DNA from 2 places in the Limnobaculum parvum genome. Region 2 is predicted to be linked to the other one. Evidence: predicted binding sites of a transcription regulator. Region 2 holds the regulator's gene; the other holds the start of a gene.

Region 1 (11,381 bases), 340 kb from region 2:
GGTACCAGCAAACGCATTACCGGCTCCGCTACTAAACTGGAAAGTATTACTACCGCTAAGTAACCCCACCTGCAGTAAACCATTTCCGGTCAGGGCGTTATTAAAGCTGTAATTACCTGAAGACGGTGTATCAACAAACATTGATGCGCCAGAAACAATATTCACGCCGCCAGAACTGACGGTGCCGGCTCCGGTCAGGCGTAGTGTTCCGCCGGATACGGTTGTACCACCGGTGTAAGTGTTAACACCCGTTAAGGTAAATATGCCACTGCCGCTCTTGGTTAATCTGCCGGTTCCACTAAAGATATTATTGGTCGCGATACTAAAGCCATTTGAGTCAACGGTGCCTCCAGATGCGCCTAACACCAGATCACCGGCAGAGAACCCGTTGATAAAAGCAGCATTGTCGCTTTTAGCCTGTAAAATACCGCCGTTAAAATTGACCGTCGCTGCGCTACCCGTTCCTTTTTGAAGGTTAGAGGTTAGCAATACACCTGAGTTATTCAGATTGAGTACGCCACGTCCTGCGCCATTACCCACCAACACACTGCTGGCATCAAGTATTGTCCCTGCTCCGTCAACCACCACATTACCCTGCGAATTGGCCAGTACGCCTAAATACAGGATATTGTTGATATGCGCCTGAGCGCCGCTGTTAATGGTTAATGTACTGTTACTGCTGGCGGAATTCCCCACATACAGGTCGTTCATCTGAACCTTGGTACCACTGCTGCCAATGGTCAGCGCAGCATTGCTATCAACCGTTCCTGTGGTGATCTGCGTTTGACTACCACCATTAATATTTAGACCACCACCGGTCACCTGTAACGCTGACGCAGGAGCATCAAGCGTCACATTACCGGTTAAGGTTAATACGCCCGTACCCTGCTTCACCAGATTACCGTTACCGCTGATAGTCCCTGCATAGGCGGTAGTATTAGTGCTGTTAACCGTTAATACGCCGGTACCCGTAGTTATTGCGCCACCGGTTCCACTTAGGCTTTTTAGCGTTTGATTAAAGTTGTTCAAATCAAATACGCCACCGGTCATGGTTAGCCCGGAACTGGCAGCAATAACGTTGGTATTATTGGCCTGTAGCGTGCCTTCGCCAACGCTGGTGGCTCCGGTGTAAGTGTTGGTTTTGGTCAGAACCAGAGTACCTGCACCTGTTTTACTGAACGATCCGGCATTGGTTAACAGGCTGTCTAAAATTAGCGTATTGCCAGCGGCAATGCCTGCCGTTGAAACGTTAGCCGCACTGGTACTTAAAGAGATGCTTGGCGCAACAATTGTCCCAAATCCGCCAAACCGTCCGGCGGTTGATATCACGCCTCCGGTACCCGCATTCAGGTTAAAGATCCCACCGTTGGCTGCCACCGTACCACCGGAATTAATATTGATGGTTTTTGCCTGAAGGATACTGTTGTTATTCCCCTGAACCGTACCGCCATTATTCACCGCAAAAACACCAAATCCAGAGTTACCATAGCTAACGCCATCAGTGAATGAGAAAGCACCGCCATTAACGTTAGTGTTGGTCTGAATATCGGAGTTATAGAGAGGATCCCCTGGATTACCACTGTTACCATGAAACACCACGTCACCCTCTCCCGTTTTGTTGACGGTAATGGTGGCAGTAGAAATAGATGCAATGGGATCGTAAAACTGAATGAAATTACCGGCAGAAGCGTCCATGTTTAAGCTTCCTGTGCCACCCAGATAGATAGCATTAGGATTTCCCGAACCGTCTACCGGTGCATAAAGCGGCCCACTACCGATGAGCGCAAAACTTGCTCCCTGACGGTTACCTTGAAAGAGGATATCGCCCCCGTTTGCTTTTAGGTTAATCGTCCCGGTTTTCAGATAAATACCGCCACCCTGCGTTTTGGCGTAATTGTTAATCACGCTGGAACCCGGCCCTAAATTTAACGTCGCGGCGGCACCCGCATCATAGTAAATTGCCCCACCGTAACCCAAGCCGGTTAATGAATAAACGTAGTTGCCATCAAAGGTTGTGGCTCCGTTAAAATTCATAAAATAGTTATAGTTACCGCCATTCCCATAAGCACTAACCGCACCACCTAAAGCGTTATAGCCATTTTTGGGATCAATGACAAAGTTACCTTTAAAGGTCGTATTGTTATTAAAGTTCAAGTTAAGACCGCTACCCCCCGGACTGAGATAGCCGATGTTAATGGCGCCTCCACGGGTATGCTGATCGTCAACGTGATCAGGGTAATCAAACGAGTTTGTGGTCGTGCCGTACACATAGTTGCCGGTAAACAACGTGGGGCCATTAAAGTCCATAATGGCCGAGGCACCCCAGAAATCGACTGCGCCACCAAACACCGAGGAGTGGTTATTAATAAAACTGGTTTCACCCGCAAAGGTCATCTTACTGCCGGCAATATCAAATACCGTGATGGCACCGCCGTAGTTAGCGGTCCAGTTACTGTCAAAGGTCACTTTACCGGTGAAGTTCATCGTATTGTTTGAATAGAGGCCGACCACACCGGGCTGATCGGCCAGCCCATGGTTTCCTTTAAACAATACGCCTGCGGTTCCACCATCAACATTCATCGTGCTGCCGGTACTACCACGAATAGATAAGATTGGGCCGTAATCGGCGGAGGCATAAGTGTTGTAATCCGTCGGCCCAATATTCAGGAACGTGGTGCCTGCAAAATTGATATTGGCAATATCGTTAAGCTGATAAAGCCGAATTAATGAACTACGTGCACCGGTGAAGGGTTTAGAGGTAATCGTCGCGTTATTGATAGAGATAGTATTATTGGTTTGAGTTATATCAAGTAAACGCTGGGAACTGCTACCGTTAGCGGTGATGGTGTAATGATTACCATCAATCGTAATCACCGTCTTGGCTGCACTATTCATCGCAAACATGGTATTCCAAGTCACGTTGCCATCAAGTAACAAATCATACGAGCCGGTATTCAACCCATTGGTATAGATATCCTGACCTTCCGTCAGAGTTGTTGCCGCTTGGACCGGGATGGATATGCTTAAATAGAGGGCGGGAAATGCAAGGACTATCGCTTTATGTAAAGAGTTAAATCGGTATTCGCAACGGTTTCTAACACTATGTTTCTTGTTCATTTGGTTTATCCTGATAAGAACCTGCCCGATTACGGCACATTCAAAAAAACAGATAAAATCCCTGTATCTCGAGGTAAAAAGAAATTAGCATCCGTTCAATTTCGTTTATAAATCACAGAGGTGACTCTGCTATAAAAATCAAAATAGCCAATATAAATCAACATATTAATTAACAGACTCATACATTCTGTAATAAAAATAGCATCTAATAAATATAGATTAGAAATGAAATAATAAAAGCTAACAGTTCAATGTATTGGGATATTCTTATCAGAAATTGAATTGGAGAATAGGCAGGCAAATTTTAAATTAACCTATTGAATATAAAATAAATTAATATAAAAACTCACACGTTTAAAAATTAATCACAGTACCAACACAGGAAAACATTTAGTCGCATTCTGTATAAAAATCGCTATCAATCTCCGCTTTACTGGGGTTTAATTTAAAAAATCATTACCATAACGAACATTATAGCTTGTTATCTCGCACTCTATTTTTGTCCTATAGTTTATAAAACTACCTGATTAGGTACACAACAATGTCCGATATACCGCCCAATATTAAAATGCACTTTCAGCTGTTAATAAATGCATTTGCTGAGAGTGATAAATTTGAAAAAATCACCATTAAGAAAGGCAGTAAATTTCTGATAACTGATAATATCTGCTGCATTCAGGAAGGGGTATTTTCTATTTATATGAATCAGGAAGACCGCTTGCTGACCTATGCTGAAGGCTATGCCATCTTCGGTTTGGTGAATACCTACACTCCCCCCACGCTCCGTTTATATATTAAGCCAACCCAAACCAGCACAATATATAATTTACCCGCAGAAGAAGGCCTAAAAATCATCAGAGAGAAAAATTTATATGAGTCAGTAAGCCATGTGCAAGCTTATAATATGACCAAATTTTTCCATATGTTTGAAAAAACCATCACACCTAACAACTATGCTTTTATTCGCACACTTCTTATGGATTTAAACCAAAACAGCGATGCGGTGAAAGCATCCGTGACGGTGGCATCTTATATTATTAAACGCTCCGGGCTGTCACGCAGCTATGTGATGCTGGTGCTGTCAGAATTGAGGAAAGGAGGCTATATCAACATGGAAGATGGTAAATTGACTTCGATAACTTCGTTGCCGGAAAGGTTCTAAACGCTCGGTCTATTGCCACGTTTTACTAACGTTTGTAGGCCTCGCGGTGTCTGGCACTCGCGAGGCTCAAGAGATTATCGTACCGCAGAAGGCAGCAACACCCGACGCGCACCAATATAGTGCTCCTGCCAGTAATCCTCATCTAATCGACTAATCTGAATATCTTTACCCGTGCGTGGTGCCTGTATAAATTCACCACCACCCAGATAAACACCTACGTGATCCGCATAGCCATAACCGCGACTATGGGTACGAAAGAAGACTAAATCACCACTGTGCAGTTGTTCTTTCTCTATTTCAATCGCCTGCTCCGCAGACATATGAAACATATTATTAGCCGTTCTTGGTAGTGTTGATTTCAGATGATCGCGATAGGCATAATTAATCAAACCGCTACAGTCAAATCCGGTGCTGGGAGATGTACCACCGTAGTGATAAGGTTTGCCCAATTGCTTCCTTAAGTTAGCAATCACCTCACGCTCAGCCGTCATCATGGTGTTTTTCTGAACGGTTGAGATTTGAGGGTGCATACCTTCGGTAATCTGTAACTTATTGATATTTTTCTGACGGAAAGGATTGATACCCGCGAGAATTTCTTGTTGTTCATCAGACTGCTGGTAAGCCTTACTGGCGTTATTTAATGAAACCCGTTTACGCTTGGTGTTGCTTTTTATAATCACATGGGCAGCCAACGGTGCTTTTTTACCGATTTTATGATGATTCGCTGCATTAGCATTAAAAGAGAGAAACAGCATAAAAATGCAGATACCGCCTCCAACAGAGGTGCGGAACAGGCTATAGAGTGCAGTGGGTATGATATGTTTCATAATAGTATGATTTAAATTTATATTTCTATCTCAAACTAAGAAGAGGAAAGTGGAATCATTCTATTCAGTTAAGTCGATTTTAAAATGCTTTTTTTGTAACTCAAACCTATAGAAAAATGACAAAATATTTCAAGCAGAAACAAGTTCAGAAAAAATGTGACATCTCCTGTGCGTCACTTATTAAGCCCATCCATTTTCCTTATCACAACGGATGCTCAGGCCTTAGCTATTCTCTTCATTTATTCACTTTTGATGAGAAATATTTAATACCATCCCATAAAGCGTTGTAATAATGTATTTTATAAAGACGTTAATCACGCCGTCGATACCTAAAACCAGCAACAGAAGAAGTCAAAATTAAAAAGCCTGAGTCCAGTGCAATACCGAACTCAGGCCCCATTCGACGATATTAAACTACCCAAGTTATCCGGGTCAGTTCCAATAACGTTTTTCTATTTACATCCCATCTTAATCAGCAATAACCGGTGAAGCGGAAATTGCGTCAGGCTGCTTTTTTGCTGTCCAACCTTTGTAAGCTAGGGGCAGGAAAGCAACCACGACAGCTAACAGGGAAACAATGCCTACATAGTAAGCGGGTGCCATAGCACTTTGCTGTAACCATGCACCGGTGATCATTGGCGTTAAGCCACCAAATACCGCGTAAGCCAGATTGTAGGCAAATGATAGACCGGAGAAACGAATAGCCGGCGGGAATGCACGAGCACCGACAATTGGCGTAGTTGCAATCGCACCCACAAACAGCCCCATCAAACCATAATTAAACATCAATTCACCTGCACCAATTTCTGGGTGCAATGAACTGTAAAAATGGTAGGCCGTTATTGCGAGACCACCCCAAGATACCGCCATACAAATACGTGTACCTAGCTTATCGCTGATCCAGCCCCAGAAAATACATCCCAGAGTCAGCATAAATGTCGCTACGCAGTTAGCTTCCAGCGAAATGGTTCTATCCACGTGATACATCTTCTCTACCACCACTGAAGGGGTCATCAGAATAGTGACCACAATCGCCGTAGACAGAGACCAAGTCAGAATCGCGGTAATCCCACAGGCTTGTTTATGGCTCTTAATCACGGTTTTAACCGGAAGTTCTTTCGCCAGTGCATGCTTCTCTGCCATCTCTTTAAAAATTGGCGTTTCTTGCAGGAATTTACGCAGGTACACCGAGATAAAACCGAATACACCACCCAAAATGAATGGAATACGCCATGCATATTCATTAATTTCTGCCGTGCTGTAGTTACGCTGAATCAAGATAGCCACAATCGAACCCAGCAGAATACCGCCGGTAATACCAGAGGTTAAGGTGCCAACACCTAAACCATAGCGCTGCTCAGGCGTATGCTCAGCAATAAATACCCATGCCCCCGGCATTTCACCGCCAATTGCCGCACCCTGTAGAATACGCATCAACAGCAGAAGAATAGGTGCCATCACGCCAATGGAAGCGTAGGTCGGAAGCAGACCAATGACCAACGTGGGTAACGCCATCAGGAAAATACTAAGAGTAAACATACGCTTACGACCGATCTTATCGCCGTAATGCGCCATAATAATCCCACCGAGCGGACGAGCCAGATAACCAGCAGCAAAAATACCCAGCGTTTTCATTTGGGCAAAAAATTCATTATCACCAGGGAAAAATAGATGAGTTAATGTTCCAGTAAAGAAAACAAAGATAACGAAATCATAAAACTCTAGGGTGCCACCAAGGGAGGATAACCCTAAGGTCTTATAATCATTCTTATTCAACGGTCGCGCTTTTGGCTGGCCAGTTATTGTGGGGGAAGATGCTGTCATTTGCTTGTAACCTGTTATCGAATTATTGTATTTGCGAAAATCTTGCCTAAAAATCTATTAATTAAATGTCCAAAAGTGACCAACGCGCACAGGTTCCGGAGCCGGAAAATAATTCAGGAATGCATATATCGTTCAGAGATATTCTGTCTCTGAAGGCACTCAATCCATTGATTCGCGGTCAGTACTGCGTAGCTTTATGAATGGTCACTCGATACTAGTTATAGCAGTAAATTCGATATACTGTAAACCACACAACTGAAAATAGGTCATCATGCTTTATTTATCAGCAAAATATAGAATATTTCACTGAATTATCCTTGTTTAAGAATGATTCATAACAAATAGCGTCAATTAAACCATTTATCGGAGGCAAAAAACACGCCGTTAAGCCCGCCATTGCAACACTTTGGTGAAAAATGTTAGCCAACGGTAAAGAGCAATATTCCCCAGACAGAAAATAAAATCAGCACACTGATTCTTAGGCCCAATCCGCTGATTATTTTACGTTCAAAACGGATGAAATATCGCCACCATCAAAGATCCACCCATTATTTTCTTATAGCGATAAATGAAAATCTTATTTATCAATTTAATTTTCTTCCTATCTAGTAGATAGCTATTTATTACCTAAATAGAGTTAGGTAATACATATTCTATAATATATTTAAGATCATCGTTTCACTATTCAGTGAAAAAAGCTATGATAAATGCGTGTTTTAAAATCTAATTAATTGATTTTAATAAAATGAGATAAACTTCATGGCTAAAGAAATAATAGTATGTGGCGTCAGCATTAAAGTAAAAAATAGCGTCAGCATATACAATCAAATTGCCTCATTGAATTTAGATCAATCTTTTTCCGCAATAATTGATTACCTTGATGAAGATTTGCTACAAATAGAGTTCAATAATGGCAATATTGTCGATATTGGTTGGTATCCCTCTTTTGATGAGCAAGGCGCATTCATTATCCATACCATTTCTGACAATAACTGGGATCAGCCCCACGCAAAATTTACTACTCGAAACAGTACCGACCTTATTACTCTGCTCAAACAGTCTATTACTATGGCATCAGCTTAATCATACAGCCGATTTCTTTTATCAGGTTGCCCCTGCAAGCTTCTGATTTTTCTTATTGATATCCCAGCCCTACTTACAACACACCATTACACCGCCCCGCTCAAAACAATTCGCCTAAAAACCAATACGTTGTAATTAAGTTACAGAAATAACAATACGCCATCGAAGCAGAGCGTTCGAAAAACAGCGTTACCCGTTGGAAAGGCGAGAAATGAAAAATACTTTGTGATTAAAGTCACATTTAATAAACAAAAGCCACAAACAAAATAGTGATTAACTTCACATAAAAATCACGAATTCAGGATTTTCTTTAACATTGTTACTTTATTACAGGTGTTTTTTGTGATCAATGTCACCAATAACCGTAGCGTGAGGGGGGGGGATAAGTGATAAGCATCACAAAATCCGCTCGGGATACGCGAGATAAAAATGTCGTGATAGAGTCGGCCTGCATTGAAATTGATTGACGGTTTTTGGCGAAACCGTCCCGACTACTACTACGCGCACCAGTATCTGCGCGCACCTCGAGGGGTGTTTTATGTTATCACCAAATATAAAGGTCAAGGTACAGAATTTTGGCCGCTTCCTCAGCAACATGGTGATGCCCAATATCGGCGCATTCATTGCCTGGGGGCTGATTACCGCTCTGTTTATTCGAACCGGTTGGCTACCGAACGATACATTAGCCAAACTGGTTGGCCCAATGATTACCTATTTGCTACCGCTGTTAATCGGCTATACCGGCGGGCGTCTGGTTGGCGACGAGCGCGGCGGCGTGGTGGGTGCGATAACCACAATGGGTGTCGTTATCGGTGCTGATATGCCGATGTTCCTGGGTGCCATGATCGTAGGGCCGTTAGGGGGTTATGCCATTCGCCGTTTTGACCGCTGGGTTGACGGTAAAATCAAAAGCGGTTTTGAGATGTTAGTGAATAACTTCTCTGCCGGCATTATTGGTATGTTATTAGCTATTCTGGCCTTTATGGCAATCGGCCCGCTGGTTGAATCGCTGTCTAAGATACTGGCTGCCGGGGTTAACATTATGGTGCAGAACAACCTGCTGCCGTTAACCTCTATTTTTGTTGAACCGGCAAAAATTCTATTCCTGAATAATGCCATCAACCACGGAATTTTCTCTCCGCTAGGCATTCAGCAGGCGACAGAGACCGGCAAATCCATCTTCTTCCTAATTGAAGCTAACCCAGGGCCAGGGCTTGGGGTTCTGCTGGCCTATATGTTCTTTGGTAAAGGGAGTGCGAAGCTGTCTGCACCGGGTGCCGTGATCATCCACTTCTTTGGTGGTATCCATGAGATCTACTTCCCCTATGTGTTAATGAACCCGCGTTTGATTATCGCGGTGATTTTGGGCGGAATGACCGGTGTATTTACCCTAACGCTGTTTAATGCAGGACTGGTTTCTCCCGCGTCTCCCGGCTCTATTTTTGCCGTGCTGCTGATGACACCCAAGTCATCGTTAATCGGTGTGGTTCTGTCGATTCTGACTTCGGGTATTGTCTCGTTCTTGGCTTCCGCCGTGATGCTCAAGCGTGTACCTGCGGGGGAAGAAGAAGATAATGGCCTCGCAGATGCCACTCGCCGTATGCAAGGCATGAAACAACAATCCAAAGGTAATAAAGCACAAGGCGGTGCAGCCCAACCAACCATGCATAAAAGCGATATGGTAAAAGACTTAAGCTATGTACGCACCATTATGGTTGCCTGCGATGCGGGTATGGGTTCCAGTGCTATGGGCGCTGGCGTATTACGCAAAAAAGTAAAAGATGCCGGGCTCAATCATATTACTGTTGCCAACTGTGCGATTAACAGCCTGCCAGACGGTGTCGATATGGTTATCACCCATCAAGACCTCACGCGCCGGGCTATGGATCATGCCCCCCATGCCATACACATCTCGCTGAAAAACTTTCTCGACGGCCAGCTCTACAATGACTTAGCGGCCCGCCTGCTGGCAGCTAAACATCCGCAAGCGGCTAACGACAGTAAACTCATTACTCAAACCTTTGTCGCCGCTAACGATGACCATTTTGATCCCGCCAATCAGGAAGAAAATCTGTTTGAGCTGAGTGCCAACAACATCTTCCTTAATCTACAAGCTGACAATAAAGAGCAAGCGATTCGCTTTGCCGGTCAGATGTTGGTTAATGGTGGCTACGTAGAGCCCGACTATATCGACGCGATGCTGGCCCGTGAAGCCTTAACCTCAACCTATCTTGGAGAATCCATTGCCGTTCCACACGGTACCGTAGAAGCCAAAGATCGCGTACTGCGTACTGGCGTAGTGATTTGTCAATATCCACAAGGCGTCTGCTTTGGTGATACACCGGACGAAATAGCCCGTCTGGTGATTGGTATCGCGGCGCGTAATAACCAACATATTCAGGTGATTACACGCTTAACCAACGCGTTGGATGATGACGGCATTATTGAACGTTTGGCACAAACCAGCAGCGTACAGGAAGTATTAGACCTGCTGGCCGGTGAGCAGGCCGCGTAATAGTACGTATTGCAAAGTATCTACTGCCGCAGCCAGCCGTCTAGCTGCTGATACTTTGTCATTAGGGGCTGGTCCCCCAGCCCCTGTTTTTTTTACGGTTTAGGTTTGAACACAGAATATTAAGGTTAACTTTATGAAAGCAATACACTTTGGTGCAGGCAATATCGGGCGCGGGTTTATCGGTAAACTATTGGCCGATGCTCAGGCCGAGCTCACCTTTGCCGACGTTAATCAACCGTTGGTTGATCAACTGGCACATCAGCAAAGCTATCAAGTTAATGTCGTTGGTCAAGATGCCAGAATAGAGAAAGTCAGCCGCATCAGCGCAATTCACAGCGCCAGCCCGGATGCCATCCGCCAAATAGCTCAGGCAGATATCATTACCACCGCCGTCGGCCCACAGGTGCTAGAAAAAATCGCAGGTACACTGGCACAAGGATTGATTGCTCGCTATCAACAGGGCAATCACCAGCCGTTAAACATCATAGCCTGTGAAAATATGGTGCGAGGCACCAGCCAGCTTAAACAGCATGTGATGCTGCAAATCCCGGAAGAGATGCAGAAGTGGATGGAGCAGAATATTGGTTTTGTGGATTCCGCCGTAGACCGTATTGTCCCGCCTAGCGAAGCGGCAAACGATCCGCTGGATGTCACGGTAGAAACCTTCAGCGAATGGATTGTAGACAGCACTCAGTTTAAAGGGGCGTTGCCGCACATTGAAGGCATGGAGCCTACCGCCAATTTGATGGCCTATATAGAACGTAAGTTGTTTACCTTAAATACCGGACATGCCATCACCGCCTATTTAGGCCAGTTGGCTGGCTACAAAACTATCCGTGACGCGATCCTCAAT
Region 2 (11,381 bases):
AAAGTCAGTGCGGGTTACGGCGATAAAACCATTTTGCAATCCATCAAGCTGAATCTGGTACCCGGCTCACGTATTGGTTTACTGGGGCGTAACGGTGCAGGTAAATCGACGCTAATCAAACTGTTGGCGGGAGAGTTAGCCCCTCAACAGGGAGAGATTGGTTTAGCTAAAGGCATCAAACTGGGTTACTTCGCCCAGCATCAGTTAGAAACCCTTCGCCCCGATGAATCGCCATTACAACACCTCAGCCGTCTGGCGCCGCAGGAATATGAACAGCCCTTACGAGATTATTTGGGCGGTTTTGGCTTTCGCGGCGATAAAGTCAGCGAAAATACCGAGCGCTTCTCCGGAGGAGAAAAAGCCCGTTTAGTGCTGGCATTAATCGTCTGGCTACGCCCAAATCTGTTACTGCTCGACGAACCGACTAACCACCTCGATCTGGATATGCGTCAGGCTCTAACCGAAGCACTGATTGATTTTGACGGCGCTCTGGTCGTGGTTTCCCACGATCGTCATTTACTGCGTTCTACTACCGATGAGCTCTATTTAGTTCATGACAAAAAAGTAGAGCCTTTCGACGGCGATTTGGAAGATTATCAGCAGTGGTTAGCCGATCTGCAAAAACAAGAAATGCAGCCGGAAGGTAGTGATAAAGAACCTACCGCTAACAGCGCCCAAGCACGTAAAGATCAAAAACGCCGTGAAGCAGATTTTCGAACTCAAACTCAACCAATTCGTAAAAAGATCGATAAGCTGGATATTGAGCTAAACAAGCTGGCAAAACAGCTTAGCGATATTGAACTGGCCCTATCGGATACCGCCATTTACGAGGCGGATAAAAAAGCTGAACTCACTAAACTGCTACAGCAGCAGGTTAGCGTGAAGTCCGCTCAGGAAGAAACTGAAATGAGCTGGCTGGAACTACAAGAGCAGTTGGAAGAGATGACCGCCAATTTTAATCAAGGGAATGATTAAGAATTAATAGCAGAGGCGGTGATATCATCGCCTGAGACTGCTGACAAACCTAATAAATCAGCATCTGCGAATATTCTGACCGTAAAAACAATGTGCTTATATCTACACCGATAACGGTCAGTAAACCGTCTGTACTCAGCTACGGAGCACATTGGGCCTGGCCGGGTTAGGGGCAGCTATGAAACACCTTATGGTGTTTCACCCTGCGGGCCAGCGCTGTTCAACCGGGCTTTTCCTGTTTGTCGTTGGCTTACGCCAAGTCGACCCCAACACCCGTCCCTCCCAACGATTGGCTATCTTAAAGTACAAAACTGAACTATCAGAAATATGAGCGGCAATGGTAAGTACCGCTTTGGTTAATTATGTTCCGATTTCGCTACAACCAAATAAGCGCCACGCAGCCCGCCGTCAAAATACCCATGGTTATATTAAAAATCGCCCACGATTTGCGGCTTTGCAGTAAACGACCAATCGCGGAACCAAAACCCATCCAGATAAAACCAGCCACCAGATTCACCATAAACATCGCAATGCTGATGGCAATCACCGATGCACTATACATGTCACCAGCCAAGCTGTAGCTAGCAATTGAGCCAATACCCATCAACCAGGCTTTAGGATTCAGTGCCTGTAACAATAATCCCTGATATAGCCGAACCGGTTGTGCTGTTCCTTTCTCTGTATCCAGCTTCTCATAGCGAGAAGTCGCAATTTTCCATGCCAGCCAAATCAGATAGAGACTACCTGCAATTTTCAGCGCTAAATGCAACGAAGGATAGGCGATCACCAGCGAGCCAACACCTATGGCAACTAGCAGCAACAGTAATTGCATGCCAATCATAATGCCAAACATCAACGGTAAAGAGCGGGTAAAACCAAAATTAGCAGTCGAAGAGGTGAGTAACATATTATTCGGCCCCGGTGTAACTGCCGCTATCCATAAAAACATCGACATAGAAAGAAACCAACCTAACGCCATTCTGTATACCCCTTTACCAGTAAGAGATGTTTAATCATTCCATTCAAGCTAGCAGTGTGATATTGATCGCACAAGACCCCAAGAGTGAATTTAATTTTGTTATGGATGCACAATTTCGGCCCATACCGGGCACCGCTAACCCACACATACAAACTCTATTACCTCGGATTATCCGCAGAAAAATTAGCCTGAAACCGGTGTGGCAGCGTCTGGAACTTCCAGACGATGATTTTCTCGATATCGCTTGGAGTGAAGATCCTCACCAAGCGAAACATAAGCCTCGGCTCGTGTTATTTCACGGTTTAGAAGGCAACTTTTACAGCCCTTATGCCCATGGTTTGCTGGCGGTTTGTCGTCAAAATGGTTGGCTGGGAGTTGTCATGCATTTTCGCGGCTGTAGCGGTGAACCTAACCGCAGCCCTCGCGCTTATCATTCGGGTGAAACCAGCGATACGCGCTTTTTTCTCAACTGGTTGCAAAATACGTTGGGAGAAGCTCCTACTGCAGCAGTAGGCTACTCGCTGGGTGGCAATATGTTAGGGTGTTATTTAGCAGAAGAAGGCGACCAAGTTCCACTTGAGGCGGCGGTGATTGTCTCCGCTCCGCTAATGCTCGATCCCTGTTCACGTCGACTGGAACAAGGACTGTCGAGAGTCTATCATCGATATCTGCTTGGTCTGCTAAAACAGAGCACCAAACGCAAGCTTGTCCGCTACCCCGGTATTATGCCGCTGCCCGATTTATCACTGAAAAATATTCGCTCAATCCGTGAGTTTGATGACGCTCTCACCGCACCATTACATGGATTTAAAGATGCCACCGATTATTATCAAAAGTGCAGCGCCCTGCCGGTATTACATCAGATACGTATTCCTTTGCTAATTATACATGCCAAAGACGATCCTTTTATGTCACCGGATGTCATTCCTGAGCGGAACAGCCTGCCGGAGAATATCGAATATCAATTAACCGAACATGGCGGGCACGTTGGCTTTGTCAGTGGCACATGGAAAAAGCCGCAGATGTGGTTGGAGCATCGCATCCCTGAATGGTTAACCCACTATCTGGAGAAAAATAAATGATGATCCCGTGGCAGCAACTGGCTCCCGAGACGCTGGAAAGTATTATCGAATCGTTTGTTCTGCGTGAAGGTACCGATTACGGAGAGCATGAAAGATCATTACAACAAAAAGTGGACGATGTTAAGCGTCAGCTAAAAAGCGGTCAGATAATATTAGTTTGGTCAGAGTTACATGAAACCATCAATATTATGCCCAAAGATCGGTTCAGTGATGATATGGAAGAACAACCTTATCCGGAGTATTGATTTCTTGGAATAAAATTTTGTGACATCCCGGCACCAATCCGACTATGCTCTGGTAATAACCATGAGAATTAAGGAATCAGGTTAATGTCAGCAAAACATCCAATCATTGCAGTTACCGGTTCCAGCGGAGCCGGTACTACCACCACTAGCTTGGCCTTCAGGAAAATATTTCAGCAGTTAAGCTTAAATGCCGCACGTATAGATGGTGATGCCTACCATCGCTATACGCGCCCAGAGATGGATGCGGAAATCCGTAAAGCCAGAGAACAAGGACGTCATATCAGTTATTTCGGCCCCGAAGCTAACGACTTCGCTCTGCTGGAAAACAGCTTTATTGAATACGGAAAAACCGGAAACGGACGCACACGTAAGTACTTGCATACTTATGATGAAGCCGTTCCCTATAACCAGACACCCGGTACATTTACCCCCTGGCAACCCTTACCAGAAACCACCGATCTGCTATTTTATGAAGGACTACATGGTGGCATCGTCACTGCGAAACATAATGTTGCCCAACACGTCGATCTGCTGGTTGGCGTTGTTCCTATCGTCAACCTAGAGTGGATACAAAAACTAATCCGCGATACGGTGGAGCGGGAGCACTCCCGGGAAGCCGTGCTGGATTCGGTTGTCCGCTCGATGGACGACTATATCAATTACATCACCCCCCAGTTCTCCCGAACCCATATCAACTTCCAGCGCGTACCCACCGTTGATACCTCAGATCCATTTTCTGCGAAGAGCATTCCAACTATGGACGAAAGCCTCGTGGTTATTCACTTCAGGGGGCTGACAGGCATTGATTTTCCCTATCTACTAGTCATGTTACAGGGTTCATTTATCTCCCAAACAAATACCTTAGTAATTCCGGGGGGGAAATTGGGACTGGCGATGGAGCTAATTATCACACCCTTAATACAACAATTATTAGAAGGCAGAATATTAGAATAGAAAAGTGAGGGTAAAACAGGCGAACAACCCGATTCAGCGCCGCTTAGCCCTCATTTTAGCAAGACAACACGAGACTCTTGGTTCAACCTGTGTTAAAACCATAGGGTGGGTATAATAGATAAATTAGAGTTCAATCAGGCTGATGCAACACCAGCCCACAAACACCTCTATATTCTTTTTTACATCAGTTATAATAGCGCCCACTTGGCAAGTTATATGCTTCGGGGCGGATAAGATTTTCGGCAAGCTTCTCGCTTTGCTGTGTTGGGCAGTGACTACAAAGAGGATAACAACAAATGGTTCTCGGCAAACCGCAGACAGACCCTACTCTCGAATGGTTTTTATCTCATTGTCATATTCATAAATATCCATCCAAGAGCACACTTATTCACCAAGGTGAAAAAGCAGAAACTCTTTACTATATTGTAAAGGGTGCCGTAGCCGTTCTAATTAAGGATGAAGAAGGTAAAGAGATGATTCTCTCCTATCTCAATCAAGGGGACTTCATCGGAGAACTTGGCCTGTTTGAAGAAGGTCAGGAACGCAGTGCTTGGGTCAGGGCAAAAACAGCATGTGAAGTTGCTGAAATTTCATATAAAAAATTTCGCCAGCTCATTCAAGTTAATCCGGATATTTTAATGCGTTTATCCGCTCAGATGGCTAGCCGCTTGCAGGTTACCTCTGAGAAAGTAGGAAGTCTTGCCTTCCTTGATGTTACGGGCCGTATCGCACAAACATTACTCAATCTGGCTAAACAGCCGGATGCAATGACTCATCCAGACGGTATGCAAATCAAGATCACCCGTCAGGAAATTGGTCAAATTGTTGGATGTTCCCGTGAAACGGTAGGACGTATTTTAAAAATGCTGGAAGATCAGAACCTGATTTCCGCTCATGGAAAAACTATCGTTGTCTACGGGACCCGTTAACTAATAAAGAGAAGCGGACATGTTTACGGCCTCCTGAAGCCATGTCCGCTCCCCTTTTCCCGGGAGACCTATGTGGCGACGAGTTATTTATCATCCAGAAGTCAACTATGCTCTCCGCCAAACTCTGGTTCTCTGTTTGCCCGTGTTTCTGTTTTGGCTATTAGGCGATCTACCAACCGGCTTTTTACTTTCGCTTGTTCCTGCCTGTTGCAGCATTGGTGGTCTCGATACTCCCCATAAACACTTTTTCAAACGACTGGCTATCGGTGCCACGTTGTTTGTTATCAGCAGTGTATTATTGCAGTTTCTTCTGTTGTGGTCTGTTCCGCTGCCGCTATGCATGCTTATTCTGACGCTATTATTTGGCGTGACGGCTGAAATCAGTCCTCTTTATGGACGGTTAATGCCTGCAGCATTAGTGACCGCCATTTTTACGCTCGGTATGGCAGGCAATTTACCCATTTGGCGAGTGGCTCTATTATTTGTCATTGGTACTGTCTGGTATGGTTTGTTTATCCGCCTGTGGTTTCGGCTTTGGCAAGAACAACCCATGCGAGAATCACTCAGCCTGCTTTACCGGCAGTTGGCGTATTATATGGATGAGAAGTACAGCTTACTTACTCAACATACCGACCCGGAGAAGGCGCTCCCTCCATTACTATTACGCCAGCAGCAAGTGATGGATACCATCGCGTTGGTTTACCAACAAATCTATATGATTACCAACCTGAAACACCCTCGCCATCGGCGATTAATTCAGGCGTTTCAGGTTGCTCTCGATTTACAGGAACATATTACCGTTAGCCTGCATCAACCCGGCGAAGTACAAAAACTGGTTGAGCAGAGCCAAGCTGAAGCCGTTATTCGCCATAATGCAAAAACCATTAGCCACCGTTTACAGATTTTAGCTGATGACATTCTCTACCATCGCCGTCCGGTCCCATTCAACATGAATAGTGACCTATCCGCCTTGGAAAAAATCGCCCATCACCATCCGAATAATCCCGTTGGCGCTTTTTGTTACTACCATTTTAGCCGTATCGCTCACTTACTTAGCCGCCAAAAACCGCTATATAACCGCACGTTGATGCCAATACAGAGTCATCTCCCTTTTCTGCTGGCGCTGAAAAACTATTGTTCACTTAAATCTGTCGCATTAAAAAACGCGGCTCGCATTGGCATCACACTAGCCGCTGGTGCTGGAATTGGCCTGACGCTTAATCTTCCCAAACCCTACTGGATACTCATGACCATTATGGTGGTTAGCCAGAACGGCTATAGTGCCACCCGAATACGTATTCAGCACCGCTCGCTGGGTACCATGATTGGGATTCTTGCTGGTGGCGCCATTCTTCATCTCTACTACTCTCAAAACCTGATGTTGGTGCTAATGCTGGTACTGACGTTTTGTTCCTATTTGATTGTGCGTAAGAATTATGGAATCGCTGTGATTGGTTTTACGATTACTGCGCTCTACACCCTACAGATTATCTCCAATAGCGGTATGAATTATCTGCTTCCTCGTATGATAGATACGGTCATCGGTTGTATTTTGGCGTTTGCCAGCAGCTTATGGTTATGGCCTCAATGGCAAAGTGCCACGTTGCGTAGAAATGCCCACAGCGCTCTGGAAACGTATCAACAGCACCTGCGTCAAATATTTAATATGACTAATGATGTAGCGGAACTCGCCTATACCCGAATGAAGGTTAATCAGGCTCACAATACTCTTTTTACCGCATTGAATCAGGCCATGCAGGAGCCGGGCTTTAATACTCGCTACTTGGCCGATATGCGCCTGTGGGTTACCCATAGCCAGTTTTTGGTTGAACATTTAAATGCAATGACAACTATCGCTCGAGACCAATATGTGTTGGTTCCTACATTGGCGCAGGAGTATTTAAACGCCTGTGAGATCCTGATTCAGACCTGCCAACAGCGCCTAGAATATGATGGTCCCAGCGGGGATAACAGCATATTGCCCATTGTAGAATCCGAGGATAACGATGAGCTATCAGAGACCTCAATGGAAAAACATATCGAGCGGATACTGGCGCATCTTACGACTATGCATACTATTTCGTCACTGGCGTGGCAGCAAAGGCCGCATCATGGAATGTGGTTGAAGAGGAAATTGAGGGAAGAAGGAGAGGCGGACTAGGCCCAACACGTCCTGACGCTAGATACGATGGTCTTCCGGCCAGTCACAAAGACAATATGTACCCTCTCATTTTTACGGCCGAAGGGCTTAAACTCCGGCGCAAGATAATATCTTGAATATCCTCTGAAACTCTCTCTATTTCAGCGTGATGACCGCTTGTCATCACGCTGTTTAAGATACAAATAGCGGCAGCCGCTAATGCCGCTAATTAGGAAGAACGTTTAAACTAACGGTCAATGCTATTTAACCTCAACCATTTGCTTCACCGCTTTTTCAAAGCGTGCCATTCCTTGTTGTAGATCATCCTCGGGAATGACCAGAGAAGGGGCAAAACGGATAACATTAGGGCCAGCATTGAGTAGCATCAGGCCATTTTCTACTGATGCCGCAAGAAATTCTCGCGCCATACCCTGATAATTTGGCTGTAGTTCAGCACCGATGAGCAGCCCTAAGCCGCGAACATCTGTAAATACATGATAACGTTGATTAATCTCTTCCAAACGGGTGACAATGTACTCATAACGTGATTGCACACCTGACAACACTTCTGGCGTATTGATCACATCAAAAGCCGCTTCCGCTACGGCACAGGCTAACGGGTTGCCGCCATAGGTTGTACCGTGAACCCCGGGTTCCATCACTTGCGCCACTTCATCGGTGGTTAGCATCGCGCTAATCGGGAAACCGCCTCCCAATGCCTTGGCTGAAGTTAAAATATCCGGAACAATGCCGTATTGCATGTAGGTAAACAGTGAACCGGTTCTGCCCATCCCAGACTGTACTTCATCAAATACCAATAGTGCTTTATAACGATCGCAAAGTTCTCTAACCCCCCGCAGAAACTCGGCGTCGACAGGTGTAATTCCACCCTCCCCCTGAACCGGTTCCAGTACGACAGCACAAGTGTGGTCATCAATAACCGCTTTAACCGCATCCAGATCGTTAAAAGGAATATGTATGATATCCGCTGGCTTTGGGCCAAAACCATCAGAATATTTAGCCTGGCCACCAACGGAAACAGTAAACAGCGTACGACCGTGAAAGGCATTATTGAACGCAATAATTTTTGTTTTATAAGGGCTATGGCGAGTAATGGCATAACGGCGAGCCAGTTTAAACGCGGCCTCATTGGCTTCAGCACCAGAGTTAGCAAAAAACACCCGGTCAGCAAAAGTTGAATCAATCAGTTTCTGGGCCAGTCGCAAAGCAGGTTCGTTGGTAAACAGATTACTGGTATGCCAAATCATCTCACCTTGGGTATTCAGTGCCTTAACCAAAGCTGGATGACAATGTCCCAGCGCGGTAACGGCAATACCGCTAGAAAAATCGATATACTCGTTTCCTTGCTGATCCCAGACCCGACTCCCCTTACCTTTTACCGGCACAAACGTTGCTGGCGCATACACGGGTAACATAACGTTATCAAAAGTATTGCGATTAACTGATGTATTACTGTCCATAAAACTTGACCTATTGATTTCACCGCGAATGACTCCACACTACCAAAATTGAATATAAAATCAATTTGTATAAATAAAAATACCAATAAAATCTGCTTACCATTTAATAATAAAATAATTATTAAAAAATCCGTAATAAATAATAATTCATAATTAATAAATAACTAGTCATTAAACATCATAAATTCCACGGTGATTTCGGTCACATATCTCAAACTTTCCCGCCATTAATATTCTAGACCTACTTGTATGGTAGTTAATCCATGAGTATCTTGTGTTCACTTTCTATACCGAATTGGTTCTATTTTTCCGTCAGGATGAATGCATTATGAAAATCGTAAAAGCTGAAGTTTTTGTTACCTGCCCGGGCCGTAACTTCGTTACCGTCAAGATCACTACCGATGAAGGCATTTATGGCGTTGGTGACGCCACCCTCAATGGCCGCGAGCTCTCCGTTGCCTCCTACCTTAAGGATCATCTTTGCCCACAATTAATTGGCCGAGATGCCCATCAAATCGAAGATATCTGGCAATTTTTCTATAAAGGCGCTTACTGGCGTCGTGGTCCGGTCACCATGTCCGCCATCTCCGCCATTGATATGGCACTATGGGATATCAAAGGCAAAGCAGCCAATATGCCGGTTTATCAACTGCTCGGTGGCGCATCACGCACTGGGGTCATGGTGTATTGCCATACCACCGGCCGAACCATTGATGAAGTGTTGGAAGACTACGCTAAGCATAAAGAGATGGGCTTTAAAGCCATTCGCGTTCAATGCGGCGTGCCGGGAATGAAAACTACCTATGGTTTGAGCAAAGGTAAAAACTTGGCTTATGAACCAGCAACCAAAGGTCACTACCCGGAAGAACAGTTGTGGTCCACCGAGAAATATCTAGATTTCACGCCAAAACTGTTTGACGCCGTGCGTAACAAGTTTGGTTTTGATGAACACCTGCTGCATGACATGCACCACCGCCTGACGCCAATTGAAGCGGCCCGTTTTGGCAAAAGCATTGAAGATTACCGCATGTTTTGGATGGAAGATCCGACGCCAGCAGAAAACCAAGAGTGTTTCCGTCTGATCCGCCAGCATACCGTTACCCCTATCGCCGTGGGTGAAGTCTTCAACAGCATCTGGGATTGCAAACAGCTCATTGAAGAGCAACTGATCGACTATATCCGTACCACCATCACCCACGCCGGCGGGATTACCCATATGCGCCGCATTGCTGACTTCGCCGCCATGTATCAGGTACGTACCGGTTCCCACGGTCCATCCGATCTGTCACCCATTTGCCACGCAGCCGCGCTGCACTTCGACCTGTGGGTGCCTAACTTTGGCGTGCAGGAGTACATGGGTTATTCCGAGCAAATGCTGGAGGTCTTCCCACACAACTGGACGTTTGATGATGGCTACATGCACCCAAGCGACAAGCCGGGTCTGGGCATCGACTTCGATGAAAAACTGGCTGCCAAGTATCCCTATGAAGCCGCCTACTTACCTGTTGCCCGTTTAACCGACGGCACGCTGTGGAACTGGTGATGAAGGAGAACAAGATGAAAAGTGTCGTCATTCAACAACCCGAAGTTTTAGTGATTGAAGATCGTCCGGTACCCCAACCGCAGGCTGGAGAAGTACGCCTACGGGTAGAAAGTGCCGGTATCTGCGGTTCAGATGTGCATATCTATCGTGGTCATAACCCTTTTGCCAAATACCCGCGCGTTATCGGTCATGAATTCTTTGGCCGTATTGATGCGGTGGGTGAAGGCGTTGATGCATCCCGTGTTGGTCAACGTGTCGTTGGCGATCCGGTAGTCAGTTGTGGTCATTGCTACCCTTGTTCAGTGGGTCGCCCGAATGTTTGTACCTCTTTACAAGTTATCGGTGTGCACCGGGATGGTGGATTCAGTGAATACATCACTCTGCCGGCAAAGAATGCCCATATCGTTCCTGACAGCATCCCGGATCGGGAAGCGACCATGATTGAGCCTTTTACTATCGCTGCAAATATCTGTAGCCAGATGAACCCTGGTCCACTGGATGTTGCTCTGGTATACGGTGCGGGCCCAATGGGTTTGACTTCGATTCAAGCACTGCGTGGTGTGTACGGGGTTAAAGAGATCATTGTTGCAGATCGCATTGATGAGCGTCTGGCGATGGCTAAGGAGAACGGTGCCGATCGCGTGATCAACAACACCGACATCGACCTTACTGCCGAACTGGCAAAACTGGGTATTCGGCCGACGTTGATTATTGATGCCGCATGCCACCCGTCAATTCTGCCGGAAGCCATTGGTTTAGCATCGCCTGCAGCTCGTATTGGCATCATGGGCTTCTCCTCCGATCCTTGCGTGATTAATCAGCAAGGGATCACCAGTAAAGAGCTAAGTATTTATAGCTCCCGTCTCAACAGTAATCGTTTCCCGATGGTTATTGACTGGATGAAGAGCAAAAAAATCCATCCAGAAAAACTCATTACCCATCAGTTTGATTACGCTCAAGTAATTGAAGCAATGGAGATATTTGAAAAAGACCCTAAGTTCTGTTGCAAAGTTTTATTGAAGTTTTAACGGAAAACCTCTGTACCCACCCCTT

What was found. The regulator CRP, encoded in region 2, controls carbon source genes, mostly activating them, when cyclic AMP is high. The targets are predictions, from matches to a motif close to ATGTGANNNNNNTCACAT.
Region 1: the regulator CRP is predicted to act here: its motif matches at 8,398-8,415, upstream of HYN51_RS12540 (PTS mannitol transporter subunit IICBA).

The regions. Positions count from the first base shown of each region.
Region 1 is NZ_CP029185.2:3,004,799-3,016,179, forward strand. It holds gene HYN51_RS12515 (autotransporter-associated beta strand repeat-containing protein) at 1-3,117, opposite strand, end outside; gene HYN51_RS12520 (helix-turn-helix domain-containing protein) at 3,659-4,279, shown strand; gene HYN51_RS16745 (C40 family peptidase) at 4,354-5,106, opposite strand; gene HYN51_RS12530 (MFS transporter) at 5,575-6,930, opposite strand; gene HYN51_RS12535 (hypothetical protein) at 7,690-8,013, shown strand; gene HYN51_RS12540 (PTS mannitol transporter subunit IICBA) at 8,552-10,528, shown strand; gene HYN51_RS12545 (mannitol-1-phosphate 5-dehydrogenase) at 10,662-11,381, shown strand, end outside.
Region 2 is NZ_CP029185.2:3,349,658-3,361,038, forward strand. It holds gene HYN51_RS14125 (ABC transporter ATP-binding protein) at 1-975, shown strand, start outside; gene HYN51_RS16420 (hypothetical protein) at 1,154-1,306, shown strand; gene HYN51_RS14130 (LysE family translocator) at 1,352-1,954, opposite strand; gene HYN51_RS14135 (hydrolase) at 2,056-3,036, shown strand; gene HYN51_RS14140 (YheU family protein) at 3,033-3,281, shown strand; gene HYN51_RS14145 (phosphoribulokinase) at 3,366-4,235, shown strand; gene crp (cAMP-activated global transcriptional regulator CRP) at 4,532-5,164, shown strand; gene HYN51_RS14155 (YccS/YhfK family putative transporter) at 5,235-7,325, shown strand; gene argD (bifunctional acetylornithine/succinyldiaminopimelate transaminase) at 7,565-8,785, opposite strand; gene manD (D-mannonate dehydratase ManD) at 9,114-10,328, shown strand; gene HYN51_RS14170 (Zn-dependent oxidoreductase) at 10,343-11,356, shown strand.